Regions from separate parts of the Streptomyces sp. NPDC090032 genome, predicted to be linked through region 1. Evidence: riboswitches for the same ligand, from Rfam matches in the RefSeq annotation. Region 1 holds a riboswitch; each other region holds the start of a gene.
The links. Region 1 has a riboswitch for cyclic di-AMP ahead of ACIPWY_RS15875 (transglycosylase family protein). Riboswitches for the same ligand answer to the same signal wherever they lie in the genome.
Positions count from the first base shown of each region.

Region 1 (7,327 bases):
GGACTTTGTGCGCCCGCCCGTCGCCCGACCACCGCCCCTGGTGGAGGCGCTGTGCGCCGCAGAAAGCCCACAAACTCCTCGCAGGGAGGCCCACCTTGCACGGCCGTAAGAGCAGCAACAGCCGCCGCACCGCGCTCGTCCTCGCCACCGCCGCCGTAGCCGCGGTCCCCCTCCTCACCGCCTGCGGCAACGACGCGCACCCTGGTGCCGCGGCCGTCCTGGGCAGCGACCGCATCACCGTCTCCCAGCTGGAGAACCGGGTGAACGAGGTGCGCGACGCCCAGCAGGCCGCCACCAAGGACGACCAGCAGTACGAGCAGGCCATCGCCAAGTCCGGCAACCTCACCCGGAACACGCTGAACTCCATGGTCTTCGACCGGGTGCTGCACCGCGCGGCCGCCGACGCGGGCGTCACGGTGACCCGCAGGCAGGTCCAGGAGCGGGAGGCCGCGATGGCGCAGCAGGCCGGCGGCGTCCGGCAGCTCGAGCTCGCCCTGCTCCAGCAGTACAACATCGCGCCCGAGCGCATCGCGGACAGCGCGCGTACCGACCTCGAGGTGATGGGCCTGGCCCAGAAGGTCGGCGCGAACATGCAGTCCCAGTCCGAGGCCGACCAGGCCCCCTTCTGGAAGGCGCTCGACCAGGCCTCCAAGGAACTGAACGTCGGCCTGAACCCGCGCTACGGCACCTGGGACATCGCCAAGAGCCACGGCCGCGCCGACGCGAAGACCCCGTGGGTGCGCGAGGTCACCTCCCCGAAGACGGGGGACCAGCAGACGGCGTAGGGCCTCTCGCCCGAGGCGCGGCCGGCGGCCTGGGTTACGTTCGAGACGTGAACCCTGAGAAAGCTGCGAACCCCGAGAACGCAGAGCACGCTGCCGACGCAGAGAACGCTGCGGACGCATCCGGACCCGCCGCCGCCCCGACCGGCCGCGTCGTCCTGCTCACCACGAGCCACCGTGTCGCGCCCGGCCTGCTGTCCTGGTCGGCCTGGCAGCTGCTGCACGCCGCCGACGACGTGCTGTGCGCCGACGCCGCACACCCGCAGCTGCCGTATCTGCGGGAGGCCGGCGTCGAGGTGCGGGAGGCGGCGCCGAGCGCCCACGAGCTCGTCGACGCCTGCGCCGGGGGCCGCACCGTCGTGGTCGTCGCCACCGCCGAGGGCGACCGCCGCCTGACCGACGGTCTGGCCACGCTCGCCGGGTCGGGCCGCGTCGCGATGCCCGACCTGGAACTGCTCCCGGCCTCCTACGACCTGCCGGGCGCCCGCCTCCTCGACCTGGTCCAGGTCATGGACCGCATCCGCCGCGAGTGCCCGTGGTCCTCGCAGCAGACCCACAAGGGTCTGGCGAAGTACGCGATCGAGGAGGCGTACGAACTCGTCGAGGCGATCGAGGACGGCGACCGGGACGAGCTGCGCGAGGAGCTCGGGGACGTACTCCTCCAGGTCGTCTTCCACGCCCGCATCGCCGAGGAGGCGTCCGGTGAGGAAGGGGACGAGGCGTTCTCCGTGGACGACGTCGCGGGCGGGATCGTCGAGAAGCTCATCCACCGCCACCCGCACGTCTTCGGCGACGACACGGCGCTCACCCCCGAGGACGTGAAGGAGCACTGGCTGCGCACGAAGGCCGTCGAGAAGCAGCGCGAGTCCGTCACGGACGGCGTGCCGGTCGGCCAGCCCGGCCTCGCACTCGCGGCGAAGCTGGGCTCCCGCGTCCGCACGGCAGGCCTCGACGTGCCGGCGCCGGGCGGCGAGGGCATCGGCTACGAACTGCTCGCACTCGCCCTGCGCGCCGAGGCCGACGGAGTCGACCCGGAGGCGGCACTGCGGGCGGCGGCCCGCGCGTACCGGGACGCGATCCGCGCAGCGGAGGGGCTGGGCTAGGGCCTCGGTGGGGTCCGGCAGGAGTGGCGCGCCGCGCCGGATACCGTCGACGCGTGACCGACAAGCCCGCGCAGCGCACCGCTCCCGAACTCTTCACCTGGGAGTTCGCCACCGATCCGTACCCGGCCTACGCCTGGCTGCGCGAGCACTCGCCCGTTCACCGCACCACGCTCCCCAGCGGTGTCGAGGCGTGGCTGGTCACGCGGTACGCGGACGCGAAGCAGGCGCTGGCCGACCAGCGTCTGTCCAAGAACCCGGCGCACCACGACGAGCCCGCCCACGCCAAGGGCAAGACCGGCATTCCGGGCGAGCGCAAGGCCGAGCTGATGACGCATCTGCTCAACATCGACCCGCCGGACCACACCCGTCTGCGCCGCCTCGTCTCGAAGGCGTTCACCCCGCGCCGGGTGGCCGAATTCGCGCCCCGGGTGCAGGAGTTGACCGACCAGCTCATCGACGAGTTCGCCGCCAAGGGTGAGGCGGACCTCATCCACGACTTCGCGTTCCCGCTCCCCATCTACGCGATCTGCGACCTGCTGGGCGTCCCGCGCGAGGACCAGGACGACCTGCGGGACTGGGCGGGCATGATGATCCGCCACGGGGGCGGCCCGCGCGGCGGGGTCGCCCGTTCCGTGAAGAAGATCCGGAACTATCTCGTCGAGCTCATCCACCGCAAGCGCGACGAGCCCGGCGACGACCTGATCTCCGGCCTCATCCGCGCCTCCGACCACGGCGAGCATCTGACGGAGAACGAGGCCGCCGCGATGGCCTTCATCCTCCTGTTCGCCGGTTTTGAAACCACCATCAACCTCATCGGTAACGGCACATACGCCCTGCTCACCCACCCCGAGCAGCGCGAGCGCCTGCAACTCTCCCTGGAAGAGGGCGAATCGGGCCTTCTGGCGACCGGCATCGAGGAACTCCTGCGCTACGACGGCCCGGTGGAGCTGGCCACCTGGCGCTTCGCCACGGAGCCGCTGACCGTCGGCGGCCAGGACATCGCCGCAGGTGACCCCGTCCTCGTCGTCCTCGCCGCCGCCGACCGTGACCCGGCGCGCTTCGACGACCCCGACACCCTCGACCTGTCCCGGCGTGACAATCAGCACCTCGGATACGGGCACGGCATCCACTACTGCCTCGGCGCGCCCCTCGCGCGCCTGGAGGGGCAGACCGCCCTCGCGACGCTTCTGACGCGCCTTCCGGACCTGCGACTCGCGGGGGAACCTGCCGATTTGCGCTGGCGCGGCGGGCTCATCATGCGGGGATTGCGCACGCTTCCGGTCGAGTTCACGCCGCAACAGGAAGGCCCGGTCAAAGCCCCGTAACTGACGGGTCGTCAGGACTGTGACTTTCACGTGATCTGCGCTGCATCGACTTGTGACAAGCGTTCGACTCCCGCTACGTTCACCAGTCATCGCGGCACCACCCGCCGCAGCATTCCCCGAGCCCCCGAAAGGCGCCTCCATGCTCACCGGGAACGGTCGTCACCGTCGCCCCCGCCAGGCTCCCGCGCTCATCGTCGCCGCGGGAGTGGCCGGCTCCGCCATCGCGATCCCTCTGCTCGGCGCGACCAGCGCGAGCGCCGCGTCGACGGCCACGTGGGACAAGCTCGCCGAGTGCGAGAGCGGCGGCTCCTGGAGCGCCGATCCGGGCAACGGCTATTACGGCGGGCTCCAGTTCTCCCAGGAGACCTGGGAGAACTACGGCGGCCTCGACTTCGCGCCGCGCGCCGACCAGGCCAGCCGCTCGCAGCAGATAGCCGTCGCCGAGAAGGTCCTCGACGACCAGGGCCCGCGGGCGTGGCCGGTCTGCTCGGTCACCTCAGGGCTCACGGCGGACGACGCCGCGGCCGAGGTCGACCCCGGTGCGGCCCTGCCGACCCCGTCGGCGTCGGCCGGTGACTCCGGGAGTGGCGAGGCGAAGGGCGACGCGAGCGATGAGCCGTCGGACTCCGCGTCCTCGGGCACGAAGGCCGACTCCCGAGAGAAGAATCGCGACAAGTCGGGCGATACCGTAGATAACGCCCGGGATGTCGATGCCTCCGAGGGTGACAAGTCCGGCCAGGACGGCTCGACTTCGACCCCCGGCGAGCCCTCACCGGAGGCCTCCACCGACTCGGACTCCGCCACGCCGCCCACCGCCGGCCGGCACCGCGGTGACGCCGCCGAGGACGACACCGCCGGCTCCTCGCGCGCCGACGACAGCGCGGGCCGCCACGCCTCGCGCGGTGACGAAAGTGGTCGTAAGGCCGCGAATCCGGACGAAGGTACCTATACGGTCCGCGCCGGCGACAACCTCTGGGACATCGCCGACACCCATGACGTGGACGGCGGATGGGCCGCTCTGTACGCCGGGAACGAGAAGACGGTGGGTGCGGACCCGAACCTCATCCTTCCTGGTCAGAGTCTGGATCTTGGGCTCGAATCGGGCGAAAAGTAACGGCAGTTCGGGATTAATGTCCGTTTTGGCGAGAGTGAGAGATGGGTCTCAAAGGCCCTGATCGTCTTTGAAATTAGGGCGATCCGCTGCTTACGGTCATCACCGCTCGCCACAGCGGGCCCCGTCGGATGTCACGCCGAATCCTGCCAATGTCCGTACGGGAACAGTCGTCGCGTAAGCGCCGTAGGCAGGAGCGGGGGACCCAAGGTAAGTGCCGGTCCCGGCCGTTGAAAGACGGCCGGACGACCGGCTTGGGGTTAAGTCGCACGCAAGACGTGCGACCGGGCACTCATCCGGCCCGAACCCGACAGCTCACCTCGTAGGCGTCGGTGAGGGGATCTCTCGATGCTGTTTTCCAGCAAGGGCAAGCACCGCCGCCCGTCCAAGGCCGTCCGTGTCGCCACGCTCGCCGGTGTCACCGGTGCCGCCGTCGCCGTCCCGCTGATGGGCGCCACCGGTGCCTCCGCCGCCACTGCCTCCGAGTGGGACGCGGTCGCGCAGTGCGAGGCCGGCGGCAACTGGTCGATCAACACCGGCAACGGCTACTACGGCGGCCTCCAGTTCTCCTCGTCCACGTGGGCCGCGTACGGCGGCACCGCGTACGCCTCCACCGCCGACAAGGCCTCCAAGGCGCAGCAGATAGCCGTCGCCGAGAAGGTCCTGGCCAGCCAGGGCAAGGGTGCCTGGCCGAGCTGTGGCGTGGGCCTGTCCGCCGCCTCGACCGGCTCCGCCGCCCCCGCCCCGGCCGCCCCGCAGCCGCAGCAGGAGCGCAAGGCCGAGCAGCCGACCACCCGCAGCCAGGAGCGCACGACGCCTGCCGCCCCGAAGCAGGAGTCGAAGAAGACCGTCGAGACCCCGGCCGGCAAGAAGGTCAAGAAGGGTGACGGCGAGTACAAGGTGAAGGCTCACGACACCCTCAGCACCATCGCCGAGGCGCACCACGTCAAGGGCGGCTGGGCGAAGCTCTTCAAGCTGAACAAGGACATCGTCGAGGACGCCGACCTGATCTACCCGGGCCAGCAGCTCCACCTCAAGTAAGCAGGAGAGGAGCGAGCGGCGAGCGGTAGCGCTCAGGCCGCTCGGGTGCCGGCTTTCGGCGGACGGCCGGTACCACGCCAGGTCCCCAAGGACTCCCCGCCCCGGGTGCGCATTCCCCCGTCGCGCCCGGGGCGGGGCTTCGGTGCGTGAGGGGTCCTGGGCTTTCGTCCGTTGTCGGCCGAGACTTTTTGTTCCGTTCGGAAACAATTCGCTCTCGGTTTTGTCCACGGGCCGGTCGGTCGGCAGGGCGATGCCCGGAGCCGGATAGGCTCAGGTGTTGCCGGACCATGCGGCCCGGCGTAGTTGCGTCACATCCCAGAAGGAGATGCTCGTGCCGTCCATCGACGTCGTCGTAGCCCGGGAAATCCTGGACTCCCGAGGCAACCCCACGGTCGAGGTCGAGGTCGGCCTCGACGACGGCAGCACCGGTCGTGCCGCTGTCCCGTCCGGTGCGTCCACCGGCGCGTTCGAGGCCATCGAACTCCGCGACGGTGACCCGAACCGCTACCAGGGCAAGGGTGTCGAGAAGGCCGTCCTCGCCGTCATCGAGCAGATCGGCCCGGAGCTCGTCGGCTACGACGCCACCGAGCAGCGCCTGATCGACCAGGCGATGTTCGACCTGGACGCCACCGACAACAAGGGCTCGCTCGGCGCCAACGCCATCCTCGGCGTCTCCCTCGCCGTCGCGCACGCCGCCTCCGAGGCCAGCGACCTGCCGCTGTTCCGCTACCTCGGCGGCCCGAACGCGCACCTGCTGCCCGTCCCGATGATGAACATCCTCAACGGTGGGTCGCACGCCGACTCCAACGTCGACATCCAGGAGTTCATGATCGCGCCGATCGGCGCGGAGTCCTTCTCCGAGGCCCTTCGCTGGGGCGCCGAGGTCTACCACACCCTCAAGAAGGTGCTGAAGACCAAGGGCCTGTCCACCGGCCTGGGCGACGAGGGCGGCTTCGCCCCGAACCTCGGCTCTAACCGCGAGGCCCTCGACCTCATCGTCGAGGCCATCAAGCAGGCCGGCTACGTCCCCGGCGAGCAGATCGCGCTCGCGCTCGACGTCGCCGCGTCCGAGTTCTACAAGGACGGCAAGTACGAGTTCGAGGGCAAGTCCCGCTCGGCCGCCGAGATGACCGAGTACTACGAGGAGCTCGTCTCCGCGTACCCGCTGGTCTCCATCGAGGACCCGCTGTACGAGGACGACTGGGCCGGCTGGAACGTCATCACCGAGAAGCTGGGCGACAAGGTCCAGATCGTCGGCGACGACCTCTTCGTCACCAACCCCGAGCGCCTCGCCCGCGGCATCGAGGAGGGCTCCGCCAACGCCCTGCTCGTCAAGGTCAACCAGATCGGTTCGCTGACCGAGACCCTGGACGCCGTCGAGATGGCCCAGCGCAACGGCTTCAAGTGCATGATGTCCCACCGCTCCGGTGAGACCGAGGACGTCACCATCGCCGACCTCGCCGTCGCGGTGAACTGCGGCCAGATCAAGACCGGCGCCCCGGCCCGCTCGGACCGCGTCGCCAAGTACAACCAGCTCCTGCGCATCGAGGAGATCCTCGACGACGCGGCGGTCTACGCCGGCCGCAGCGCGTTCCCCCGCTTCAAGGGCTGAGCCACAGGCTCCGCAGGAAGCGAAGCGTCGTACGTACGTCCCCGCACCCGGTCCCGTACCGTGTGCGGGGACGTACGCACGTAAAGGGGAGGCGCGAAGATGGCCGGGAGAGTCCGGGACAGGGAACGTGACCGGTTCTCCACCGCGACCCGGCTGCGTCTGCTCGGCGAGCAGACCGCCGAGCGCGTCTACCGCTCCCAGACCAGACGCCAGGCCCGCCGCTCCCGCCTCACCGGCCGCGCGGCGCTCCTCGCCCTGGTCCTGTGCACGCTGGTCGTCGCGCTCGCCTACCCCATAAGGCAGTACGTCTCCCAGCGCGGGCAGATCGCCGACCTCCAGCGCCAGCGGCAGGA
Region 1 is NZ_JBIVFF010000006.1:96,079-103,405, reverse strand. It holds gene ACIPWY_RS15895 (SurA N-terminal domain-containing protein) at 96-785, shown strand; gene ACIPWY_RS15890 (nucleoside triphosphate pyrophosphohydrolase) at 941-1,885, shown strand; gene ACIPWY_RS15885 (cytochrome P450) at 1,939-3,210, shown strand; gene ACIPWY_RS15880 (transglycosylase family protein) at 3,350-4,324, shown strand; cyclic di-AMP (ydaO/yuaA leader) riboswitch at 4,449-4,665, shown strand; gene ACIPWY_RS15875 (transglycosylase family protein) at 4,670-5,362, shown strand; gene eno (phosphopyruvate hydratase) at 5,688-6,974, shown strand; gene ACIPWY_RS15865 (septum formation initiator family protein) at 7,074-7,327, shown strand, end outside.

Region 2 (7,327 bases), on a different contig from region 1:
ACCGTGGTGTCGCCGTGCGCACGGCCGCCGGGGACATCGTCCGGGGGCGCGTCCTGGTCAACTGCGCGGGGCTGCACTGCGACCGGATCGCCCGGCTCGCGGGGGACGACCCCGGCATGCGGATCGTCCCCTTCCGGGGTGAGTACTTCGAGCTGGCCCGCCCCGAGCTGGTGCGCGGCCTGGTCTATCCGGTGCCGGACCCGGCGTTCCCCTTCCTCGGCGTCCATCTCACACGCGGCATCGACAAGAGCGTGCACGTCGGTCCGAACGCGGTGCCCGCGCTGGCCCGCGAGGGCTACGACTGGTCGACGGTCAGACCGCGCGAGCTCGGCACCACGCTCGCCTGGCCCGGCTCCTGGCACATAGCGCGCCGGCACTGGCGGTACGGGGCCGGGGAGCTGCGCCGCTCGGTGTCCCGGGACGCGTTCACGGCGGCGGTGCGCAGGCTGCTGCCCTCGGTGACCGCGGACGACCTGGTGCCCGCGCCCGCCGGCGTCCGGGCGCAGGCGGTCCTGCGGGACGGGACCCTGGTCGACGACTTCCTGATCCGTGAGGCCCCGCGCACGGTGCACGTGCTGAACGCGCCGTCCCCCGCGGCGACGGCCTCGCTCCCGATCGGCCGCGAGGTCGCCCGGCGGGCCCTGGCCGCGCTCGGGCAGCGCCGGGACACGTAAAATCGCCTCACTGTGTCTGAGTCACCCCGCACCCCTGAAGCCCCCGGTCCCGCACGCGCCAAGGGCGAGCCGCGCTTTCCCGACGGGCCCGCGCCCGACCCCGCCGGTTCGCACTTCGAGCGGCGCATCCGCAGTTTCCAGCCGCGCCGCAGCCGCGTCACGACCGGCCAGGCGGACGCCCTCCAGCGGCTGTGGCCCGCGTGGGGCCTCGACATCGACGGGCAGCGCGTCCTCGACCTCGACGAGCTGTTCGACGGCAGGAAGCGCGTCGTCCTGGAGATCGGCTTCGGCATGGGCGAGGCGACGGCGCAGATGGCCGCCGACGACCCCGACACCGGCATCCTCGCGGTCGACGTGCACACCCCGGGCCAGGGCAACCTCCTGGGCCTCGCCGAGCGGAACGGCCTGACGAACGTCCGGGTGGCCAACGGCGACGCGATCATCCTGCTCCGCGAGATGCTCCCCGCGGCCTCCCTCGACGGGCTGCGCGTCTACTTCCCCGACCCCTGGCCGAAGAAGCGCCACCACAAACGGCGCCTGATCCAGCCGGAGTTCCTCAGCCTCGCCAAGGTCCCCCTCAAGCCCGGCGCCCTCGTGCACTGCGCGACCGACTGGGAGCCGTACGCCGAGCAGATGCTCGAAGTCCTGACCGAACACCCGGACTACGAGAACACGCAGGCCGACGGCGGGTACGCGCCCCGGCCCGCGTTCCGCCCCCTCACACGCTTCGAGGGACAGGGCCTGGACAAGGGCCATGTGGTCCACGACCTGCTCTTCCTGCGCGCCGAGCACGCACCGGCCGCCGCCGCGGACTGACAGACACCGTCGCGGCCGAGCCCATCGCTCGTTAGGGTCGACGCTGTGGCGACCTATCCCTCGTATCCGAACGCGTTTCCGTACGCGCAGCCCGGAGCAGGCGCTCCCGGGCCCGGCACACTGCGGCATCCGCGCTGGTGGGAGCGGAAGGCCGTGCACGCCTGGGCGCTCGTCTCGCTCCTGACGCTCTCCGGCCTGGTGATCCTCGCCCTCGTGCGGGAACAGACCGGCACCAAGGGGTTCCTGGTCGGGATCTGCCTCGCGGTCCTGCCCGTCCCGCTGCTGATAGCCGCGTTCCGCTGGCTGGACCGGGTCGCGCCCGGACCCTGGCGGAACCTGCTGTTCGCCTTCGCCTGGGGCGCCTGCGCCGCCGCGCTCATCGCGATCGTCGCCAACAGCTTCGCGACGCACTGGATCGCCACCAACTCGGCCGACCCCTCGAACGCCGACACCCTCGGCGCGACGGTCATAGCGCCCATCGTCGAGGAGTCCGCGAAGGCCTGCGCGGTCCTGCTCATCTTCCTGTTCCGCAGAAGGGACTTCACCGGGATCGTCGACGGCATGGTGATCGCCGGGGTCACCGCCACCGGCTTCGCGTTCACCGAGAACATCCTCTATCTGGGCAACGCCTTCGGCACCGACCAGCTCAACAGCGGCAGCGGCATCGCCTCGGTGACCGTCGCCACCTTCTTCGTACGCATCGTCATGTCGCCGTTCGCGCACCCCTTGTTCACGGTGTGCACCGGTATCGGCTTCGGCCTCGCGGCCTGGACGGCGCCCGACCGCGGCCCGGTGCGGCGCGTGTTCCTGCCCCTCGCCGGGCTGCTGCTCGCGATGGGCATGCACGCCACGTGGAACGGCTCGTCGGCGTTCGGCCGGTTCGGCTTCTTCGGGGTCTACGCGCTGTTCATGATGCCCGCGTTCGGCCTGCTGACCTGGCTCGCGATCGGGACCCGCCAGCGCGAACTGCGCACGGTGCGCTCCGAGCTGCCCGCGTACGCGGCGGCCGGCTGGGTCGGCCAGGACGAGCCGTTCGCCCTCGGCTCGATGCGCGCCCGCCGTCTGGCCCGCGAGTTCGCGCAGCACCACGGCGGCAAGGAGACGGCCAGGGTCGTCGCCCAGTACCAGCAGTACGCGACCTCACTCGCGCTCCTGCGCCACCGCGGGCGGCGCGGCCGGGCCGGCGCGGACTATGTCGTACGGGAGCGGAAGCTGCTCGACGAGATGTGGGCGCGGCGCCACGCGGCCCGCCCCGCCCTCGCCTACGCGTCCCGCGCCACCGCACCCCCCATGTGGGTGCCGCCGATGTACGCGGGCCCGGTGTACGCGGGGCCGGCAGCCCCGTTCCCCGCGCACAACTCGCACAACGCGCCCAACCCGTACCGCTACTGAGAACGCCCGCAGGGCCCCCGTACCGCCACTGAGGACGCCTGCAGGGCCCACGTCCGGGTCAGGCGGACGCCTCGGTGAGCTTCGAGAGCTCCGCGTCCGTCAGCTCCAGTTCGGCCACGGCCACCAGCGCCGGCAGCTGCTCCACGGTGCGCGCGGACGCGATCGGGGCGGCCACCGTGGGGCGGGACGCGAGCCAGGCGAGGGCGACGGTCGCGACCTCGGCGCCGTGCGCCTGCGCCACCTCGTCCAGGGCCTTGAGGACGCGCAGGCCACGCTCGGTCTGCAGGTGCTTGGCGGCGCCCTCGGCCCGCACGCTGTCGACCTCGGTGCCCGGCCGGTACTTGCCCGTCAGGAACCCGGACGCCAGGGCGTAGTACGGGACGGCCGCGAGACCGCCCCGCGAGGCGACCTCCTGGAGCCTGCCCTCGTAGGTGTCACGCGAGACGAGGTTGTAGTGCGGCTGGAGCGCCGCGTAGCGGGCGAGGCCCTCGCGGTCGGAGAAGTCCAGGGACTCCTGGAGCCGCTCCGGGGTCAGGTTCGACGCGGCGATGGCGCGCACCTTGCCCGACGTCACCAGCTCGTCGAGGGCGGTGATGATCTCCTCGACCGGCACGGACGGGTCGTCGAAGTGCGTGTAGTAGAGGTCGATGTAGTCGGTGCCGAGGCGGCGCAGGGACTCGTCGGCGGCGGACTTGATGGTGTGCGCGGACAGGCCCTTGAAGTCGGGGTGGGCGCCGACCTTGGTGGCGATGACGACATCGGAGCGGTTGCCGCGCGCGGCCAGCCACTTGCCGATGACGGTCTCGGACTCGCCGCCCTTGTTGCCCGGAACCCACGCCGAATACGCGTCGGCCGTGTCGACGAAGTTGCCGCCGGCGGCGGTGTACGCGTCGAGCACGGCGAGGGACTGCGCCTCGTCGGCGGTCCAGCCGAACACATTGCCGCCGAGGGAGAGCGGGAACACCTCGAGGTCTGACGAGCCGAGCTTGCGAAGAGAAGTCATGACGAGTCACAACACCGATGTGGATCAAGATATTCCGGTCACGCCGGACCGGCAGTCCTGACGTCGGGGGGTTGCCGTCAGGACCGCCGGGGTTCGGAGGGCGCGAGCCTCAGATCGTCAGACCGTTGGAGCGCAGCCACGGAGCGGGGTCGACCCCGGTCGCCTGGCCGCCCGGGTGGACCTCCAGGTGGAGGTGCGGCCCGGTCACGTTGCCGGTGGCGCCGACGCGGCCGATGACATCGCCGCTGGTCACCTTCTGGCCGGCGCTGACGTTGAGGGACGACTGGTGGCAGTACCAGAGCTCGGTGCCGTCCGGCAGCTCCAGGACGGTGCGGTAGCCGTACGCGCCCGCCCAGCCGGCCTCCTTGACGGTGCCGGAGTGGATCGCCTTCAGCGGCGTACCCGTCGGAGCGGCGAAGTCGAGACCCGTGTGATAGCCGGAGGACCACATCGAACCGGGCTGACCGAACGTACCGGTGATCGTGTACGAGGAGACCGGCAGCGTGAAGCTCTTGGCGAGCTTGGCGAGGCGCTCGGCCTCGGCCTTCTTCTTCGCGGCCTCCTCCGCCTCCTTCTTCTCGGCGGCGGCCTTGGCGGTGGCGGCGTCCCGCTCCTTGGCGGCGTCGTCGGCGGCCTTCTTCGCGGCGGCCTGCTCGGCGGCCGCGGCCTCGGCCTGGGCGGCCTGGTCCTGCTGCTGCTCGGCCTGCTGCATGATGCGGGCGCGCAGGGCCTCACCGGCGGTCGTGCCCTGCGCGGCGTCCGCGGTGCTGACGCCGGCTTCGGTCAGCGGGCTCGCGGAGGTGCCTGACGAGTCGTCGGAGTCGTCGGATATCAGCGCGCCCACGCCGGGCAGCGACTTGGCGTCGGGCAGGGAGTCCTTGACGGCCGACAGGTCGGGCATCGAGATGTGTACGGGGGGCTTGCCGCCCTGCGCGGTGGCGATGCCGCCCGCGCCGACGGCCGCGATCACGCCGACGCCGAGAACGGTGGAGCTGCGCGCGAGACCGCCGCGCTGCTTGGCTACGCGGTGCCTGCCGCGTACGGGGCGAATGGACTCCTCGGTGGGGTTCCACTCCTCCCAGGTCTGCTCGTCCGCTGAGCCGAAGGCTTCGTCGATCGGCGCGTAGGAGAACTCTGGGGCAGGCCGGTTGGACGCCACTGGGGCGCACTCCTTTCCTTCCTTCTCGCCTACCGGGTTAGCTGACGGGTTCGGAGCAGGAAGGTCTCCTACCGACGCCTTCCGCAAGGAAAGACGTCCGATTCACCCCAAGTTGGTGGTTCCCCGGCTCCCTTGCGGGATTAGGCGCGTGCGCACGGAGCCATCTCTTGTGACGGCTGGGACGACCGCGCTGCGTTATCGAACGTTAATAGACACCAGGGCTCGATTCCAAGCTGTTCCGACTGATCGTTAACGCCTTTGGCCTGGACTTATCGGGGCACCAGCGGGCGGAATCGGGCGAGTTGACCGGTCGTCGGAACGGGCGATTCATCTGACGGTTTGTCAAATGTTATGCGCAGTGGCGCCGTTCGACTACGTAATGTGATGACGGTGGTCACGGCTGCTTCACAGCCGCTTCACGGCCGTCTCACGGCGAGCAGAGCCATGTCGTCCGTCGTGCCGCCCCCGGTGTGCCGGCGGACCTCGGCGGCGAGCGCGGCCAGCAGCGGATCGGGCCCGGAGAACATCCGCCCGGCGAGCCGCGCCGCCGGGTCGTAGAACGTGCCCTGCGCGTCGCGCGCCTCCGAGAGGCCGTCGGTGTAGAGCAGCAGCGTCGCCCCGGACGGGAACTCCGTCTCCGAAGCGCGGTCGGGCCAGGTGCCGAGCTCGCCCATCCCGAGCGGCAGCGCGGGCTCCGGCGGCGACAGGACCTTGAGCGCCCCGTCGCCGCCCAGGATCAGGGGTTCCGGATGGCCCCGGTTGATGACCCGTACGAGGCCGTTGCCGTGCGGGATCTCGGCGAGCACGGCCGTGGTGAAGCCCTCGGTCTCGTCCAGGCCGTGGCGCCGCATCCCCTCCCGCGCGAGCGCCCGCTCCAGACGCTGCGCGACCGCCTCCAGCGTCGCCTCCTGCTCGGCCGCCTCCCGGAAGGCACCGATGACGACGGCCACGGCGGCCACCGCCCCCATGCCCTTCCCGCGCACGTCGCCCACGACGAGCCGTACGCCGTGCGGGGTGTCCTGCACGGCGTACAGGTCGCCGCCGATGAAGGCGCCTGCCTGGGCGGCCTCGTAGCGGGCGGCGATCTCGAGGCCGCCGATGCGCTCCGCGGGCTCGGGCAGAACGGCGCGCTGGGCCGCCTCGGCGATCTGACGCACAGAGGTGAGCTGCTCGCTGCCCCGCCGCACGACGCGGTTCATGACACAGGCGAGGACGGCGACGGTGACGACCGTGACGAGTTCGGTGATGGCGTCGGTGTCGTAATCGCGGGTGTATCTGAGATGCACCCCGAGTACGACGGCGACGGTCGCGAGGCCGGTCAGGAGCGTGCCACGGGGCGAGAAGAACGGGGCCGCGACCAGCGGGGCCGCGGTGAACAGGGGTACGCCGGTGAACGTCGACGGCGTCACGTAGTCGTAGACCGCCCCGATCACGACGAGGAGCACGGGTACCAGACGTACGAGGAACCGGGCGCGGGACAGGCCCTGCTCCGTCTCTCGTCTGTGCCCTCCTCGCTGCCCCACCACTCGTCTCCCGCCACCGTCCGCGTCGGTCCCGCGTCTGCGCACGTCATCGGGCCCCACTCCAGAGTTCCCCCCGGACAGGCGACGGGCGACCTGGCGGGACCGACCGGGTGAAAGGGGTCCGGGGCGGCGGATCGCGGAACGCCGGGCAACCGATTCGCGTTCTGTCGCCGCAATGGCGTAGAGTCGTGTTTACCGACGCGGGGTGGAGCAGCTCGGTAGCTCGCTGGGCTCATAACCCAGAGGTCGCAGGTTCAAATCCTGTCCCCGCTACTGAAGGCCGAAGGCCCGGAACCATTGGTTCCGGGCCTTCGGTGTATTCCATGTCCCTTTACAGGTCGAACTCGTGCGGGGGCAGGTCGAGCATCAGGCAGGCCTCGCGGACGACGGCCTGCTCGGTCTTGTCGAAGTCGCCGTCGGCGCCGCCGATGACGATGCCGATCTGGATGACCGCGCGCGCCTCGGCGGGCTTCTTCTTCGCCTTGGCGATCTCCTGGAGAACGCTGACCTTGCCGAAGGCGAAGTCGGCGGTCAGCTTGTTCAGATTCGCGTCGAAGCGGCTCTGGAGCTGGTCCGCCGGGAAGTTCTGCAGCACCTCGTTCGAGGAGATGAGCTGGGCCACGCGGCTGCGCTCGGCCGGGTCGACGGTGCCGTCGGCCGCGGCGACCAGCGCACACATCGCCATGCTCGCGTCACGGAAGGCGCCGCTCTTCAGGTCGTTCTTCTTCGCCATGAGCTGCGTCTGCATCGTCGACGCGGA
Region 2 is NZ_JBIVFF010000005.1:569,585-576,911, reverse strand. It holds gene lhgO (L-2-hydroxyglutarate oxidase) at 1-674, shown strand, start outside; gene trmB (tRNA (guanosine(46)-N7)-methyltransferase TrmB) at 687-1,490, shown strand; gene ACIPWY_RS15385 (PrsW family intramembrane metalloprotease) at 1,536-2,882, shown strand; gene ACIPWY_RS15380 (aldo/keto reductase) at 2,941-3,885, opposite strand; gene ACIPWY_RS15375 (M23 family metallopeptidase) at 3,995-5,044, opposite strand; cyclic di-AMP (ydaO/yuaA leader) riboswitch at 5,056-5,201, opposite strand; gene ACIPWY_RS15370 (PP2C family protein-serine/threonine phosphatase) at 5,461-6,567, opposite strand; tRNA gene ACIPWY_RS15365 (tRNA-Met) at 6,767-6,840, shown strand; gene ACIPWY_RS15360 (tellurite resistance TerB family protein) at 6,899-7,327, opposite strand, start outside.
Region 2: another riboswitch for cyclic di-AMP. It lies ahead of ACIPWY_RS15375 (M23 family metallopeptidase); the one in region 1 lies ahead of ACIPWY_RS15875 (transglycosylase family protein).

Region 3 (7,327 bases), on a different contig from region 1:
ACGCCGTGAGTTCGCAGCGGGCGGTGTCGCCCTCCTTGCCGACGAGCGCTACCGCGAACCCGGTCGCGGCAAGAGGACAAGCGGAGCAAGAGGGAGTGGGCGGGCCACCGAGTATTGCGGTGTGGGCCCCAGGCCCGGCCGTGGTGAAAACCTGACCGCGCCGCGCGAGCTCGCCCTCAGCGGTGTGTGCCGCCCCGTGCCGGTGCCGGGCTCGGCCTCCGCACCGCCCAGCGGTAGTGGCTCAGCGCCTTCCTGACCCCGATGAGGCCCGTCAGCCAGAGGATGGTGCCTGCGCCCATGCCGAGGGCGACATCCGAGTGGGTGTCCCGCCCCGGTTCGGCGTACGCGGCCGCACCGAGAGACGCCCACAGGCCGAGTGCGCACAGCACGAGTGAGGACAGGCACCAGGTGAGACTGGCGCCGGGGGCGCGCAGCCGGGCATCGGTCGCCGGATCAGTGTCCAACGCGACCCAGGCATCGGTGAGTTCGCGAATTTTCCGGTCGCGGCGCATGCCGAGCACGACGCCGACGACCGCGGGGGCGAGCGCCGCCAGGCCGAGGATCACGAAGACCGGGCCGAAGGCGAAGGCGAGCGGATCCTTGTCCTCGATGAGCTGGAGCGTCAGGACCAGCAGGGACCAGCCGATGACGCCGCCGAACCCGCACAGCCACAGCAGCAGGAGGCGGTGCGCCGCGAGGTATGTCCTGCGCAGCTCGCGGAGGGCCATACCGCGGTCGGTGAGCAGTGTCTGCCGGTCCGGCCACGTACGGAGTTGGACAGGGGGCGGAGGCGGCGGCAACGCACGGCTAGGCATGGCCCTGACATTACCGGCGGGCCCGCACCGGCTCACGCCACCCGTGTAGCCCCGGCGAACGGCATCTCGTCGATCGGGGCGATGCGGACCGGGGCGCTCGGGTTCGGGGCGTGGATCATTTTGCCGTTGCCGATGTAGAGACCGACGTGGCTGATGCCCGAGTAGAAGAACACCAGGTCACCCGGCTGCAGTTGGGAGCGAGGGATGCGGGGGCCCGCGTTGATCTGGGAGTACGTGGTGCGCGGCAGGGAGATGCCGGCCGCGCGGTAAGCGGCCTGGGTGAGGCCGGAGCAGTCGAAGGCGTTCGGGCCCGTGGCGCCCCACACGTAGGGGCTGCCGAGGGCGCTGTAGGCGTAGGCGATGGCCGCCGCCGTGCGGGAGTCCGGGGCCTTGGGCAAGGCGCCGGACGGCAGTTCGCGGGAGGTGTCCGAGCGGGAGGCGCGGCCGGCCGTGCCGGTGTCGCCTGCGCCCGCGCCGACGCCGGTGCGCTCGGCCGCCGGTAACTGGGCGAGCAGGCGCTTCGCCTCGGCCAGCTTCCCGGTGACGGTCTTCTTCTGCTTCTTCAGTTCGCCCTGCCGCTTGCGCAGCTCGGCGAGCCGGCCGTCCGCCTCGGAGCGCAGCTGGTCGATCTGCCGCAGTTCGCGCTGCACGCGCCCGATCGCGGATGCCTGCCGCGTGCCGAGCCGGTCGGCGAGCGCCGCGTTGTCGAGGTACTTGGCGGGGTCGGAGGACAGGACGAGCTGGACCGCCGGGTCGAGCGCGCCGGTGCGGTACTGAGCGGCGGCGGCCGAACCGAGCGCCTCGCGCTGGGTGTTGAGCCGGTCCGTCCTGCGGGCCGCCTCGTCCCGCAGTGAGCCGAGCTTCTTCTCGGCCCTGTCCGCCTTCTCCTTGGCGCCGTTGTACTTCTCGGTCGCCTTCTCGGCCTCCTGGTAGAGCTGGTCGACCTTCGCCTTCACCTGGCTCGGGGTGAGCCGGGGATCCGCGTGTGCCGCGCCGTCCAGGACGGTGGCGGTCGCCGCGGAGGCGAGAGCGAGGGTCGCCGCGGTGCGGGCCGTAGGGCCGGTGAGCGAGCGCTGTCGGGGCTTGCGGTGCGCTGCCGACACGAGGGGCACGTCCTTCCGGTACGTACTGCTTACGCGTCCGGCGGCGGCCCGCACAGGGGGAGCGGGCCGCCGCCGGACCTTTCTCGGCGGTAGGTGCCCGGCTTCCGCCTCTGAGCGGGGCGGGGGTGGGATGCCGGTCACCTGAGGAAGGACGCTAAACCTGACCGTCACGGGTTGGTGACGGATTGTCCGCAACTGGTCCTCGAGTTCTGGGTGTGACCGCATGTGACCGCCGGCGGACCGGTGCGGGCCGGTTCATGGGGGCAGTGAGGCCCCGGCTAGGCTCGCCCGTCATGGACGTACTCATCCACCTCTTCGTCGGCCTGCACATCATCGGCATCGCCTCGCTCCTCGGCGGGTTCCTCACCCAGATGAAGGCGATGGGCAAGGGAACGGCCCGGTTCGTCCCGGCGATGCTGCACGGCGCGCTGACCATGCTGGTCACGGGAGTTGTCCTCGTGGGCCTGAATCAGGCGGACGACAACACCGTCAACAACATCAAGATCGGCGTGAAACTCGCGCTGCTGATCGTGATCCTGGGCCTCGTGTACGTGAAGCGGGACGACGAGAAGGTCGACAAGGGCCTGTTCGGCCTCGTCGGCCTCCTGACCACCGCGAACATCTTCATCGCGGTCCTCTGGACCTGAGCCGGCCGGTGTTCGGGACCCGAGTCAGCGTGCTGCTCCGGACCTGAACGTCGCGAACAGGGTGGCGAGCCACGCGGCCACGGCGACCCACACCAGCACCTGCCCCGGCCCCTTGAGCCAGGTCACATCGGCGGCGGCGCCCACGGACAGTGCCGCCGCCGCTGTCATTCCCATCGGGAAGACCGTCGACCACCGCCGGATGTCGTAACGCGGCCGGGGCCACCGCACCTCCGCCAGCACCAGCACGACGTACCAGGTCACGTCCAGCGCGAGCAGCAGAAAGCTCACGGTGCGCAGGACGTCCGTGTCGTCCTCGTTCCACAGACCCGTCGCGACGAGCTTCGACGCCGCGAGCGCGGAGATGGCGAGCGCGCCTCCCGCGACCCACTGGTCCCCGGCGCCGGAGGCCACCTCGCGCAGGTCGAAGCGGAGCAGCGCGAAGCAGTACAGGACGAGCCCGCCCCAGAAGAGCACCATTCCCGTGAACGCGAGCCAGTGCGCCCCGACCGCGGGCGCGAGCGTCGCCGCGAGGACGACGAGGCCCTGTGTCGCGACGCAGCCGAGGAACACGCCTCCCGGCATCCGCGGCTTCCAGTGCCGTACGACGTTGATCATCAGCACCGGCCAGACGACCACGGACAGGGCGAGGAGCGCCTCGGCCAGGGTCTGCCATCCGAACAGGGAGATCCGGGTGCCGAGGACGGCCGTCGCCGCGACCGCGGTGAGCGCGGGCGGGGTGTCCGCCTCGGACTGCCAGCGGTCGCGCTCCCGCACCAGCCGTTTCGCGAAGTCCGCCGCGAGGAGCAGCCAGAGGGCGGCGGCGAGCACCAGCATGATGCCGGACAGCACCGGATAACCGGTCAGTCGCAGGCCGACCGAGATGATGCCGGTGGCCATGACGGCGGCGCCGGCTGCCGGCGGGAGCTGGGACCAGGAGGGTCCGGGGCGTGGGGTTGCGTTCGGGCCGCGCACCGCCCGAACGTAACCCCACGAAGGCGGTCAGGCCGGACGCACCACGCTGTGTATCGGCATGTAGTAGATCGACTCGACGCGGACGTTCGCGCCCGGCTTCGGGGCGTGGATCATCTTGCCGTCGCCGATGTAGATGCCGACGTGGCTGATGTCGTCGTAGAAGAAGACCAGGTCGCCGGGTTGCGCGTTGGCCGTGGTGACGGTCGTGCCGACCTTGACCTGGTCCCAGGTCGTGCGCGGCAGTGAGATGCCGGCCGCCTTCCACGCGGCCTGCGTGAGGCCCGAGCAGTCGTACGAGTCCGGGCCGGTGGCGCCCCACACGTACGGCTTGCCCTCCTGGGACTCGGCGAAGGCGATGACCTTCGCGGCCTTGGCGGCGTAGCCGCTGCCGGTGCTTCCGGAGCCCGTACCCGTACCCGTACCCGTGTCCGAACCGGTGCCGGGGTTCTCCTTCTGCTGCGTCTCCTCGGCCGCCTTGCGCTTGGCCTCCGCCTCGGCCTGCTGACGCGCCAGCTCCTCCGCCTTCTTCCTGGCGGCCTCCTGCTTCTTCTTCTCGATCGCCGCGAGCCGCGCCTTCTCCTCGGCGGTCAACTTCGACAGGAGTTCGCGGGCGTCGCCGAGCTTCTGCTGGACGTCCCTCTTCGTGCTCCTGAGCGTGGCCTGCGAAGTGGTGAGCGTCTCAAGGCTCTTGGCCGCCTCCGTGCGCTTCTTCGTCGTGGCGGCCTGCTCGGTCTGGTAGTCGTCGACGGCCTTCTTCTGGCGGCTCGTGAGCCGGCTCATCAGCTGGTCCTGGTCGAAGTAGTCCTGCGCGTCGTCGGCGAGAAGCAGCGTCGCGGTGTCGGAGACGGCGCCCGTGCGGTACTGGGCCGCGGCGAAGGTGCCGAGCTCCTGGCGGGCCTTGTTGAGCTTCTCGGTGCGCTGTGCGACGTCGTCGAGCAGGTCACCGACGTGCTTTTGCTGCTTGGCGGTGCGCTCCTTGGCCGCGTTGTACTTCTCCGTGGCGACGCCCGCCTGGTGGTAGAGGGTGTCGACCTTCTTCTGGACCTCTTCCAGGCTCGGCTTCGCGGGCGCGGACGGGGCGGCGTTCGCGCTCTGCGAGAGCAGGGCGATGGAGGTGAGGGCCGCCGTGGTGATGCCGACGACGGGGGCCGTGCGGGGACCGGCTGTCCTGGTGCGCGGCTTGCGGTGCGACGCCAAGGGGCGCGTCTCCTTCCCATGACCGCCTACCGGGTTAGCTGTCGGGTTCGGGCGGATATTCGGAAGGCTGCCCTACGGCCGTCCCTGACGGGTCGTCGGCCGATTCACCCCAAAGGTCGTGGGTCCCCGGTTCCATGCCTCTCGGCGTACTGAACTCAGCGGGGGCGACCCGTTCGCGGCGTGGTTGCCGACGGAGGGACGGGCGGCCCGCGGAGCACGCTAGCCAACTCGTGTGGCTGCTGTGAAGGTTGATGTTCGATATGCCCGATACATTTTCGTGACCTTCGGCAATCTTGTTCGTGACCTCCGGTAACCCTTACGGAGCGTGATTCGCGCACTACGAGAGGTGGCCGGGTCCGCGAAGTCGGGCGAAGTTTCCGGGGCGGCCGTGGGTGTCAGTGGGGCGGCCTAGACTCGTAGAGCGATGAGCAGCCTCTTTGACGACAGCTTCCTGGCGGACCTCACGGCTTCGAAGGCCAGTGAGGAACATGCCCCGCCGCCGCCCGAGGACGACACGGCTCCGGAGGACGTTCCGGACGACCTGTTCGACGGGAAGTTCGACGTGCCCCCGGCCAGGGACGCGTACTACCGGGACGGCGCCCCACGCCCGGCGCTCGACCCGGCGGCGCTCCTCGACGGGCTGAACACGAACCAGAAGGCGGCCGTCGTCCACGGCGGCTCCCCGCTGCTCATCGTGGCGGGCGCGGGTTCCGGCAAGACCCGCGTGCTCACGCACCGCATCGCGTACCTCCTCGGTGAGCGCGGTGTGCACCCCGGCCAGATCCTCGCGATCACGTTCACGAACAAGGCCGCGGGCGAGATGAAGGAGCGCGTCGAGTCCCTGGTCGGCCCGCGGGCGAACGCGATGTGGGTGTCGACGTTCCACAGCGCCTGCGTGCGCATCCTGCGCCGCGAGTCGAAGAAGCTCGGCTTCACGTCGTCGTTCTCGATCTACGACGCCGCCGACTCCAAGCGCCTCATGGCCCTGGTCTGCCGGGACCTCGATCTGGACCCGAAGAAGTTCCCGCCGAAGTCCTTCAGCGCCAAGATCTCGAACCTGAAGAACGAGCTGATCGACGAGGAGGACTTCGCGGGCCAGGCCGCCGACGGCTTCGAGAAGACCCTCGCCCAGGCCTACGCGATGTACCAGTCCCGCCTCCGCGAGGCGAACGCGCTGGACTTCGACGACCTGATCATGACGACGGTGCACCTCCTGCGCGCCTTCCCGGACGTCGCCGAGCACTACCGCCGCCGCTTCCGCCATGTCCTGGTCGACGAGTACCAGGACACGAACCACGCGCAGTACGCGCTGGTCAGAGAGCTGGTGGGCTCGGCCGACAGCGGTCGCGCGGAGGACGAGCCGCCCCGCGCGGACGACCTCCCGCCCGCCGAGCTGTGCGTGGTGGGTGACGCGGACCAGTCGATCTACGCGTTCCGCGGAGCCACCATCCGTAACATCCTCCAGTTCGAGGAGGACTACCCGGACGCGACGACGATCCTGCTCGAGCAGAACTACCGCTCGACGCAGACCATCCTCTCCGCGGCCAACGCGGTCATCGAGCGCAACGAATCCCGCCGCCCCAAGAACCTGTGGACGAACGCGGGCGCGGGCGCGCAGATCACGGGCTACGTCGCGGACACCGAGCACGACGAGGCGCAGTTCGTCGCCGACGAGATCGACCGGCTCACGGACGCGCGCGACGCGAAGGCCGGCGATGTCGCCGTCTTCTACCGGACGAACGCGCAGTCCCGTGTCTTCGAGGAGATCTTCATCCGCGTCGGCCTGCCCTACAAGGTCGTCGGCGGAGTCCGCTTCTACGAGCGCAAGGAGGTCAGGGACGTCCTGGCCTATCTGCGGGTGCTCGCCAACCCCGAGGACTCCGTCCCCCTGCGCCGCATTCTCAACGTGCCGAAGCGGGGCATCGGCGACCGCGCCGAAGCGATGATCGACGCGCTCTCCCAGCGCGAGAAGATCTCCTTCCCGCAGGCGCTGCGCCGGGTCGACGAGGCGTACGGCATGGCGGCCCGCTCGACGAACGCGGTGAAGCGGTTCAACACGCTGATGGAGGACCTCCGCACGATCGTCGAGTCGGGCGCGGGCCCGGCCACGGTCCTGGAGGCCGTGCTCGAACGGACCGGCTACCTCGCCGAGTTGCAGTCGTCGACGGACCCGCAGGACGAGACGCGCATCGAGAACCTTCAGGAACTCGCCGCCGTGGCCCTGGAGTTCGAGCAGGAGAGTGCGACGGCGGACGGCGCCACCGAGGGCGCGGCCGAGGGCGAGGCGAGCGTCGGCACGCTGTCCGAGTTCCTGGAGCGGGTCGCGCTCGTCGCCGACTCCGACCAGATCCCGGACGAGGAGGACGACGGCTCCGGCGTCATCACGCTGATGACGCTGCACACCGCCAAGGGCCTCGAATTCCCGGTCGTCTTCCTGACCGGCATGGAGGACGGCGTGTTCCCGCACATGCGCTCCCTCGGCCAGGTCAAGGAGCTGGAGGAGGAGCGCCGCCTCGCCTACGTCGGCATCACACGCGCGCGTGAGCGGCTGTATCTGACCCGCTCCACGCTGCGCAGCGCCTGGGGCCAGCCC
Region 3 is NZ_JBIVFF010000012.1:148,994-156,320, reverse strand. It holds gene ACIPWY_RS28540 (hypothetical protein) at 177-815, opposite strand; gene ACIPWY_RS28535 (NlpC/P60 family protein) at 848-1,918, opposite strand; gene ACIPWY_RS28530 (hypothetical protein) at 2,212-2,565, shown strand; gene ACIPWY_RS28525 (tellurite resistance/C4-dicarboxylate transporter family protein) at 2,590-3,462, opposite strand; gene ACIPWY_RS28520 (NlpC/P60 family protein) at 3,565-4,734, opposite strand; cyclic di-AMP (ydaO/yuaA leader) riboswitch at 4,743-4,905, opposite strand; gene pcrA (DNA helicase PcrA) at 5,159-7,327, shown strand, end outside.
Region 3: another riboswitch for cyclic di-AMP. It lies ahead of ACIPWY_RS28520 (NlpC/P60 family protein); the one in region 1 lies ahead of ACIPWY_RS15875 (transglycosylase family protein).

Region 4 (7,327 bases), on a different contig from region 1:
GACCGGCACCGAGTCCGGGTCGAGTTCACGCAGCGAGTAGACGACGTCCACCAGGTCCTCGTCGCTCTCGCCCATGCCCGCGATGAGCCCGGAGCAGGCGGACAGACCGGCCGCATGGGCCTTCTGCACCGTGTCGACGCGGTCCGCGTACGTGTGTGTCGTCGTGATGTCGCCGTACGTGCTCTCGGAGGTGTTGAGGTTGTGGTTGTACGCGTCGGCGCCCGCCCCGCGCAGCCGCTCGGCCTGGCCCTCGGAGAGGAGTCCGAGGCAGGCGCACACCTCGACGCCCTCGTTCTGCTCCTTGATCGCTCCGATGGTCTCCGAGACACGGTCGACGTCCCGGTCCGTCGGGCCGCGCCCGGACGCCACCAGGCAGACCCGCTTCGCGCCGCCCGCGACACCCGCGGCCGCCGCCTTCGACGCCTCGTCGGGCTTCAGCCACGTGTACTTGAGGATCTCCGCCTTGGACCCGAGCCGCTGCGAGCAGTACGAGCAGTCCTCGGGGCACAGGCCCGACTTGAGGTTGACCAGATAGTTGAGTTTCACCCGCCGGCCGAACCACTGCCGCCGCACCTTGCCGGCCGCGGCGACCACATCGAGCAGTTCGTCGTCGGAAGTCGCCAGAACGGCGAGCGCTTCTTCACGGCTCGGCAGCTCGCGCCGCAGCCCCTTGTCCACCAGCGTGTTCAGCAGGTCCATAGCCCGATCCTGGCCTACGTCCCCTGTTCAGGCCAAGGAGGCTCCGGACAACTCTGCCGGTTCGACGTGTGGGTATTGCCACACACTGGTCGGCTGGATGTCCCGCTAGTGTCTGTGCACTGCCTACAAAACTGTCTACAAAGCAGCAGCGGGCACGGGACAGCACACCCCACTCGAGAACCGGTCGCGACACGGCCGTCGGAGGGACTCACATGGCGGGATCGCCGTTCGGCTGGATCGACGAGCAGGAGCGCGTGCGCCGCGGCGCCGGACTCGTCCGCACGCTGCGCCCCCGACCGTCATCGAACCCCGTCCTCGATCTCGCGAGCAACGACTACCTCGGCCTCACCCGCCACCCCGAGATCACCGGGGGAGCGGCGGACGCGGCGCTGCGCTGGGGCGGCGGCGCCACGGGCTCCCGGCTCGTCACGGGCACCACGGAGCTGCACACCGAACTCGAGCGCGAACTCGCCGCGTTCTGCGGCTTCGAGGCGGCCCTCGTCCTCTCGTCCGGCTACGCGGCCAATCTCGCCGCCGTGACCGCACTCGCTCCGCACGGCTCCCTGATCGTCTCGGACGCGAGCAACCACGCCTCCCTCATCGACGGCTGCCGGCTCGCCCGCGGCGCCACGCAGGTCGTTCCGCACGCCGCCCCGGACGCCGTACGCAAGGCCCTCGACACACATCAGGGGCAGGCGGTCGTCGTCTCCGACTCCGTCTTCTCGGTGGACGGCGACGCGGCTCCACTCGCCGAACTCGCTGATGTGGCGAGAGAGTTCGGCGCGGGCCTGATCGTCGACGACGCGCACGGGCTCGGAGTGCTCGGCGACGGCGGCAGGGGCGCGCCGCAGGCGGCGGGGCTCGCGGGCGCCGACGACACCGTCGTCACCGTCACCCTCTCCAAGTCGTTCGGCAGCCAGGGCGGCGCCGTCCTCGGTCCCGCCCGGGTGATCGACCACCTCGTCAACACCGCGCGGACGTTCATCTTCGACACGGGCCTCGCGCCCGCCGCGGCCGGCGCCGCGCTCGCGGCCCTGCGCCTGCTGCGCCGCGAGCCCGAGCGCGCCGACCGGGCGCGCGCCGTGGCCTCCTCGCTGCACGAACTCCTCACCGCCGAGGGGCTCCAGGCCGTACGGCCGGACGCCGCCGTCGTCTCCGTGCGTGCGCCGTCCCCCGAAGAGGCGGTGCGCTGGGCGGCCGACTGCCGAGAAGCGGGCCTCGCCGTCGGCTGCTTCCGTCCCCCGTCCGTGCCGGACGGTATCTCGCGACTGCGGCTGACCGCCCGCGCCGACCTGACCGACGATCAAATCGTCGAGGCCGTACGGGTGATCAGCCGCAACGCTCCCGACTCGGCGTTCACCGCAGGGAGTTGAGGAACCCCTCCCATGTGGAGGGCGAGAAGAGCAGGGCGGGTCCGGCCGTGCGCTTGGAATCGCGCACGGCGAGCAGCCCGGCCGAAGGGCCGCGACGCAGCGCGGCCGTCTCGACGCAGTTGTTCATTCCGGTACTTCGACTGCTTCGCCGCCATGGCGCGTCGTGCAGAGAGGTGCTGGGAACCGCGGCGGGTGGTACGTACCGAGGCAGAGCTGACATGGCGCCTCCTTACGTGCGTTCACTGACCTCAGGGCGGTGTGCTCCGGCGATCCCGGCAATGAAATCCAGTGAGTCCCCGGGCGAAAGGGCGTGGATCCGAAGGGTGTCAAAGGCGTCCGTGTACGCCTTGAGGTCTTCTTTCCGCTCGAGGTAGAGGCTACTCGTCAAATGGTCGAGAACTACTACGTCCAGATCAGAAGTGTTCGGAAATGAGAACACAACGAAAGGGCCGGTTAGTCCGACATGCTCCCCCGCGGCGAACGGCAATACCTGTAGCCGTACATGGGGAAGCTTCGCCACGGCGGCGAGATGACGCAGCTGCTCCGCCATCACCCGGGGACCGCCCACCGGCCGCCGCAGCACCGCCTCGTCGAGCACCGCGCTGAGCCGCAGCGGCGACGCCGAACGCAGCACGTCCTGCCGGGCGATCCGCACCTCGACCAGGGCGTCGACCTGCCCGTCCGGCAGCCCGGCGAGCGCGGCCCTGGTCACCGCGCGCGCGTAGTCGGGCGTCTGGAGGAGTCCCGGCACGACGGACGTCTCGACCGTCCTCACCCGGCACGCCTGCGACTCCAGGCTGATGAAGTCCCGGTAGGCGGGCGGCAGAAGACCCCGGTAGGCGTGCCACCAGTGCTGGCCGCCGTCGTCCCCCGACCCGGCCAGCGCGACCAGCAGGTCCCGTATGCCGGGGTCCGAGACCTCGAAGGCATCGAGCAGGAGGCGTACGTCCGACGCTTTCACGCCGCTGCGCCCGGTCTCGATACGGCTCACCTTCGACTGGTGCCAGCCGACGAGCCGGGCCGCCTCACCACTGGTGAGCTGCGCGCGCGCACGCAGCGCGCGCAGCTCCGCGCCGAGCCTGCGGCGGCGCACCGCCGGACCGTGTTTCATTCCGTCTCCTTGGACCTGCGGCCCGGCTCCTTCCGGCCCGGTGGATCGTTGTTCTGAGCCGACGGTAGAGGAAGCCGGCGATGTACGCCCAAATGCGGCCCACCGACGCAGAGTTCACCGCTTCGAGCGACAGATATATGCATATCCCGGGGGATTGGCTCCATGGGCCGAGCGGGAGTGGCACTCTGGCGCGAAGCACCAGTCCGGGGGTCGCCTCGAGTCATCCGCCATGTGTCGGATTCAGGCCCCGGCGAAAAAAGGGACGACGTCGCCATGGCAGATCACCAGGAAGCATCCGTCACTCTGCCGAGCGATCCTGCCTCGGTCTCCTCGGCCCGCGCATATGTCTGCGACGTACTCGCCGAATGGGGTATGCCGCGCGACGCGGAAACAGCCGACACCGTTCGGCTCATCGTCTCCGAACTCGCCACGAACGCGGTGATGCACACCCGCGGGCAGTCACCGGTCTTCACCGTCGACGTGCATCTGGCGCGCGACGAACAACTGCGCATCGGCGTCACGGACAGCCACCCGCGCTACCCGAAGCGGCTGCCGGCCGCCGTCCAGCAGGACAACGGGCGCGGCATGGTGATCATCCGCTGGCTGACCGCGGAGTGCGGCGGAAGCCTGTCGGTCCGGCCCACCCCCGAAGGCGGCAAGACGGTATGGATCGCCCTGCCGTGGACGGTCCCCGTCCCGCAGGCGTGAAGGGCGGCGGGTGCGAGACGGCTACGGGGACGGGGCGTCCGTCCCCTCCTGTGCCCGCGTGAGCGAGCGCCGCACGAGGCGCGGCAGTACGCCCCACAGACCAGCACAGACCGCAAAAGTGCACGCCCCCGCCGCGATGCCCGCCGCGCGCCCCGCGGTGACGTCCACGACGAGCAGCACGGACCCGGCCAGGGCGAGCATCAGCACGCTCAGGCCGGCCGAGGCGAGCCGCGAGGACATCTGCACGATCTCCGGCTTGGCGCCCTGCCGGAACAGCGCGCGGTGCAGTGCCGCGGGCGCCGTGAAGAGCGCGGCGGCGAGCACCGCGAGCAGCAGGGTCGCGATGTAGGTCGCGCGCTGCACGCCGTCGAGCGACGGGAACCTCGGTGTGAACGCGAGCGTCAGCAGGAACGCGAACAGGATCTGCACGCCCGTCTGGGTGACTCGCAGCTCCTGCAGCAGCTCGCCGAAGTTCCGGTCCGCGCGCTCCAGCCGCGTCTCGTGGCGGTCCTGAGGCCGGTCCTGAGCTCCGCTCGACGGGCCCGTGGCGCGTCGGGCGTCCTCGCCGCCTGCGGGTCGGTCCTCGTCCATACGACCACGAGTACCCCATCGCGCGGTTCCAAGGCGGACGGGGCGGGCGCGTGCACCCTGCGCCGCCTGACGGGTCCCCCAGGACCCTGGGGACCCGTCAGGCGGCGCCTAGGTCGTTGCGGACACGACCTAGCGCACGCGCCCGTACCAGACGCTCTTCGTCCAGATCCTCTCCAGTCGCACCACGGCACCGGTCTGCGGCGAGTGCCAGATCCTTCCCTTCCCGGCGTAGATGCCGACGTGGTAGATGCCGCGGCCCGCGTGGAAGAAGACCAGGTCACCGCGTTGGCGATGGGACGCGGAGACATGACGGGTCTTGTTGTACTGCTGGGCGGCGGTGCGGGGCAGTTTTTTGCCCACACGCTTGAACGAGTAGCGGGTCAGGCCCGAACAGTCGAACCTGTGGGGACCTGAGGCCCCCCACTGGTAGGGGCTTCCTTTCTTGGAGGCCGCGATCTGGAGGGCCTTGGTCGCCGGTGGCGCGGCTTCCGCTTGGGGCGCGGCTCCGGGAACCAGCAGGCTGCCACCTGTTACGGCGAGCGTGAGGGCCGAGGCGGTGCCGGCCCGGGTCAGCAGCGACGGGACACGATTGAGCGCAGTCATGCGCAACCCTTCGTCAGCCGCCTGTGAAGGATGACCTGTCGGATTCGGGCTGGCGAAGTTGCCCGGCCGCGAAGTGCGGCTTCACCCCAAGGACCGGCCCGGAAAACAGCTCCGGCGGCCCGTCGTGCTCGGGTCCTCCACTCCTGCCGATCCACTTCTGTCGACCTGGCATCCGTACGGCGGCAGGACTCGGCGTCCGCACGGACCGCCCCGCCGCGGCGGCGGGGGCTTGTCGTCGGAAGGGATCTTCACGCACGAACGCCGCGAACGCAGGGTCGAATCGGCCTTGTGTGAGTGTCCTCACGACTGATCTGTTCGGGTGGACAGCACTCCTTGCGACCTCGGAGCGGGGGTCCCAACGACGCCCGCACCAGCAGCGGAAGGCGAAATTCCGCACTCCGCGTACGCGTTCCGCGCAACTTTTCCGGTTCGCATGTGCGAGTGCCGGCTACTCCGTATGTGGGTACCTCTTCTGGTCCGTTTCGGCCCCGGCCCGGACAGTTCGCATCGAATCGACCGCCCCGGTCCCTAATGCACCGTCAATTGACCGTCTCCGGCGGCACTGTGACGCGTTGTGTCCTTCTTTCTCCGTCCAGGACCCGCAAAGCCCGAGCCAGCGTCGTCGCGTGGACCTCGCTCTCGCCCCGCTGATGCATGAGCGTCAGGGCGTCCCTGAGCGCCGTCGCCTTGCTGACGAGCGCTTGCGCGGCCCGTAGTCCGCCGTACGTGTGGTCGCTCCTGGCCGGGTTGATCCTGCCGAGCAGGTCGACCACCTCCAGGTAGCGGTCGAGGAGTTCGCACTCGGCGCGGGTCAGTGCGGGCAGCGGCGGCAGCTCGGGCGGCAGCATCGGCGGTTCACCGGGCGCCGGGAGCGGAACCGGACGTCTTGCGGTTCTCGATGACCCGGTCCACGAGCCCGTACTCCACGGCATCCTGGGCCCGCAGGATCGTGTCCCGCTCGATGTCGGCGCCGATGCGCTCGCGGCTCCGCCCGGTGTGCCGCGCGAGCAGTTCCTCCAGCTGGGCCCGCATGCGCACCAGTTCACGGGCCTCGATCTCCAGGTCGGTCGGCTGACCCTGCGCCGGCTCGGGCAGGCCGGGCTGCTGGATCACCACGCGCGCGCCGGGCAGCATGGCCCGCTTCCCCGGCGTCCCGGCGGCCAGGAGTACGGCGGCGGCGGAGGCGGCCTGCCCCAGGCACACGGTTTCGACCTCACAGCTGACGAACCGGATCGTGTCGTAGATCGCCGTCATCGCGCTGAACGAGCCGCCGGGGGAGTTGATGTACAGCGCGATGTCCCGGTCCGGCGCGGTGTACTCGAGGTGCATGAACTGTGCCATCACGTCGTTCGCGGAGGTGTCGTCGATCGGCGTCCCCAGGAACACGATCCGCTCCTCCAGGAGCTTGGAGTACGGATCGAGGGTGCGGTGCCCGGCCGAGGTGCGCTCGGTGAACTCGGGCAGGACATAGCGGGCGGAAGGTCGGGTCATGGCGCGTGCCTCCTTGAGCGCGACACGCGGTCGCTACTCGGTCGCTGCTTCTGTAAAAAATGTACAGGACGTACGGAGAGCGGAAAAGGCTGGAGGCGTGCGGAGCGCGAGAAAGGGGGCCGGCCCGCGCTCGATGCGCGTGGGCGGCCCCCTGTTACGTACTCCTGCGTCGTGGCTACCGGTCGCCGTCGTCCGTCCGGGACAGGCGCAGTGCGAGATGTTGCAGGAGGTCGGCGGACTTGATGTCGGTCCGGCCCGAGTCGTGCACCTCGGCCAGCTCGGAGAAAAGGAACGCGAACGCGCCCACCAGGGAGATCGTCACCGGCATCAGCGCCGCGATGGTCGCTTCCGCCGCCTCCTCCACGCTCGATTCCGCCGGGATCTCGATGGAGGGGAACACCTCTGTCACCAGGCGCCCGAGCTGGGCGTCCTCGGTGTCGATGTCGGGCTCGGCATCCTTGCTGAGCCTGCGCACCATTTCCTGGGTCTCGGTCAGGACGCCGATTGCGCGCAAGATGATCTCGCTCTGTTCCATGCGCGGAGCCTAGGCCGACGGGCCCCGCCGCGGGCGCTGTTCCGGGCGGGGCGCCGTCGGATCCGTGCAAGCAGCCATGCAGCACGAACAGTTGACACGTCGACGCTACGCGCGGCCACTGACAACGGCGGCGCCCTCGAACCGTCCCGCCGAGCCCGCCGTCCCACCTGCGGGTTGCCGTGCGCTCACGCACCGTGTCCGTGCCGCGGGCCCGGT
Region 4 is NZ_JBIVFF010000008.1:297,684-305,010, reverse strand. It holds gene bioB (biotin synthase BioB) at 1-699, opposite strand, end outside; gene ACIPWY_RS22270 (8-amino-7-oxononanoate synthase) at 912-2,072, shown strand; gene ACIPWY_RS22265 (DUF397 domain-containing protein) at 2,056-2,292, opposite strand; gene ACIPWY_RS22260 (helix-turn-helix domain-containing protein) at 2,302-3,183, opposite strand; gene ACIPWY_RS22255 (ATP-binding protein) at 3,457-3,891, shown strand; gene ACIPWY_RS22250 (DUF6328 family protein) at 3,913-4,482, opposite strand; gene ACIPWY_RS22245 (C40 family peptidase) at 4,612-5,085, opposite strand; cyclic di-AMP (ydaO/yuaA leader) riboswitch at 5,089-5,290, opposite strand; gene ACIPWY_RS22240 (hypothetical protein) at 5,625-5,933, opposite strand; gene ACIPWY_RS22235 (ATP-dependent Clp protease proteolytic subunit) at 5,941-6,576, opposite strand; gene ACIPWY_RS22230 (hypothetical protein) at 6,752-7,111, opposite strand.
Region 4: another riboswitch for cyclic di-AMP. It lies ahead of ACIPWY_RS22245 (C40 family peptidase); the one in region 1 lies ahead of ACIPWY_RS15875 (transglycosylase family protein).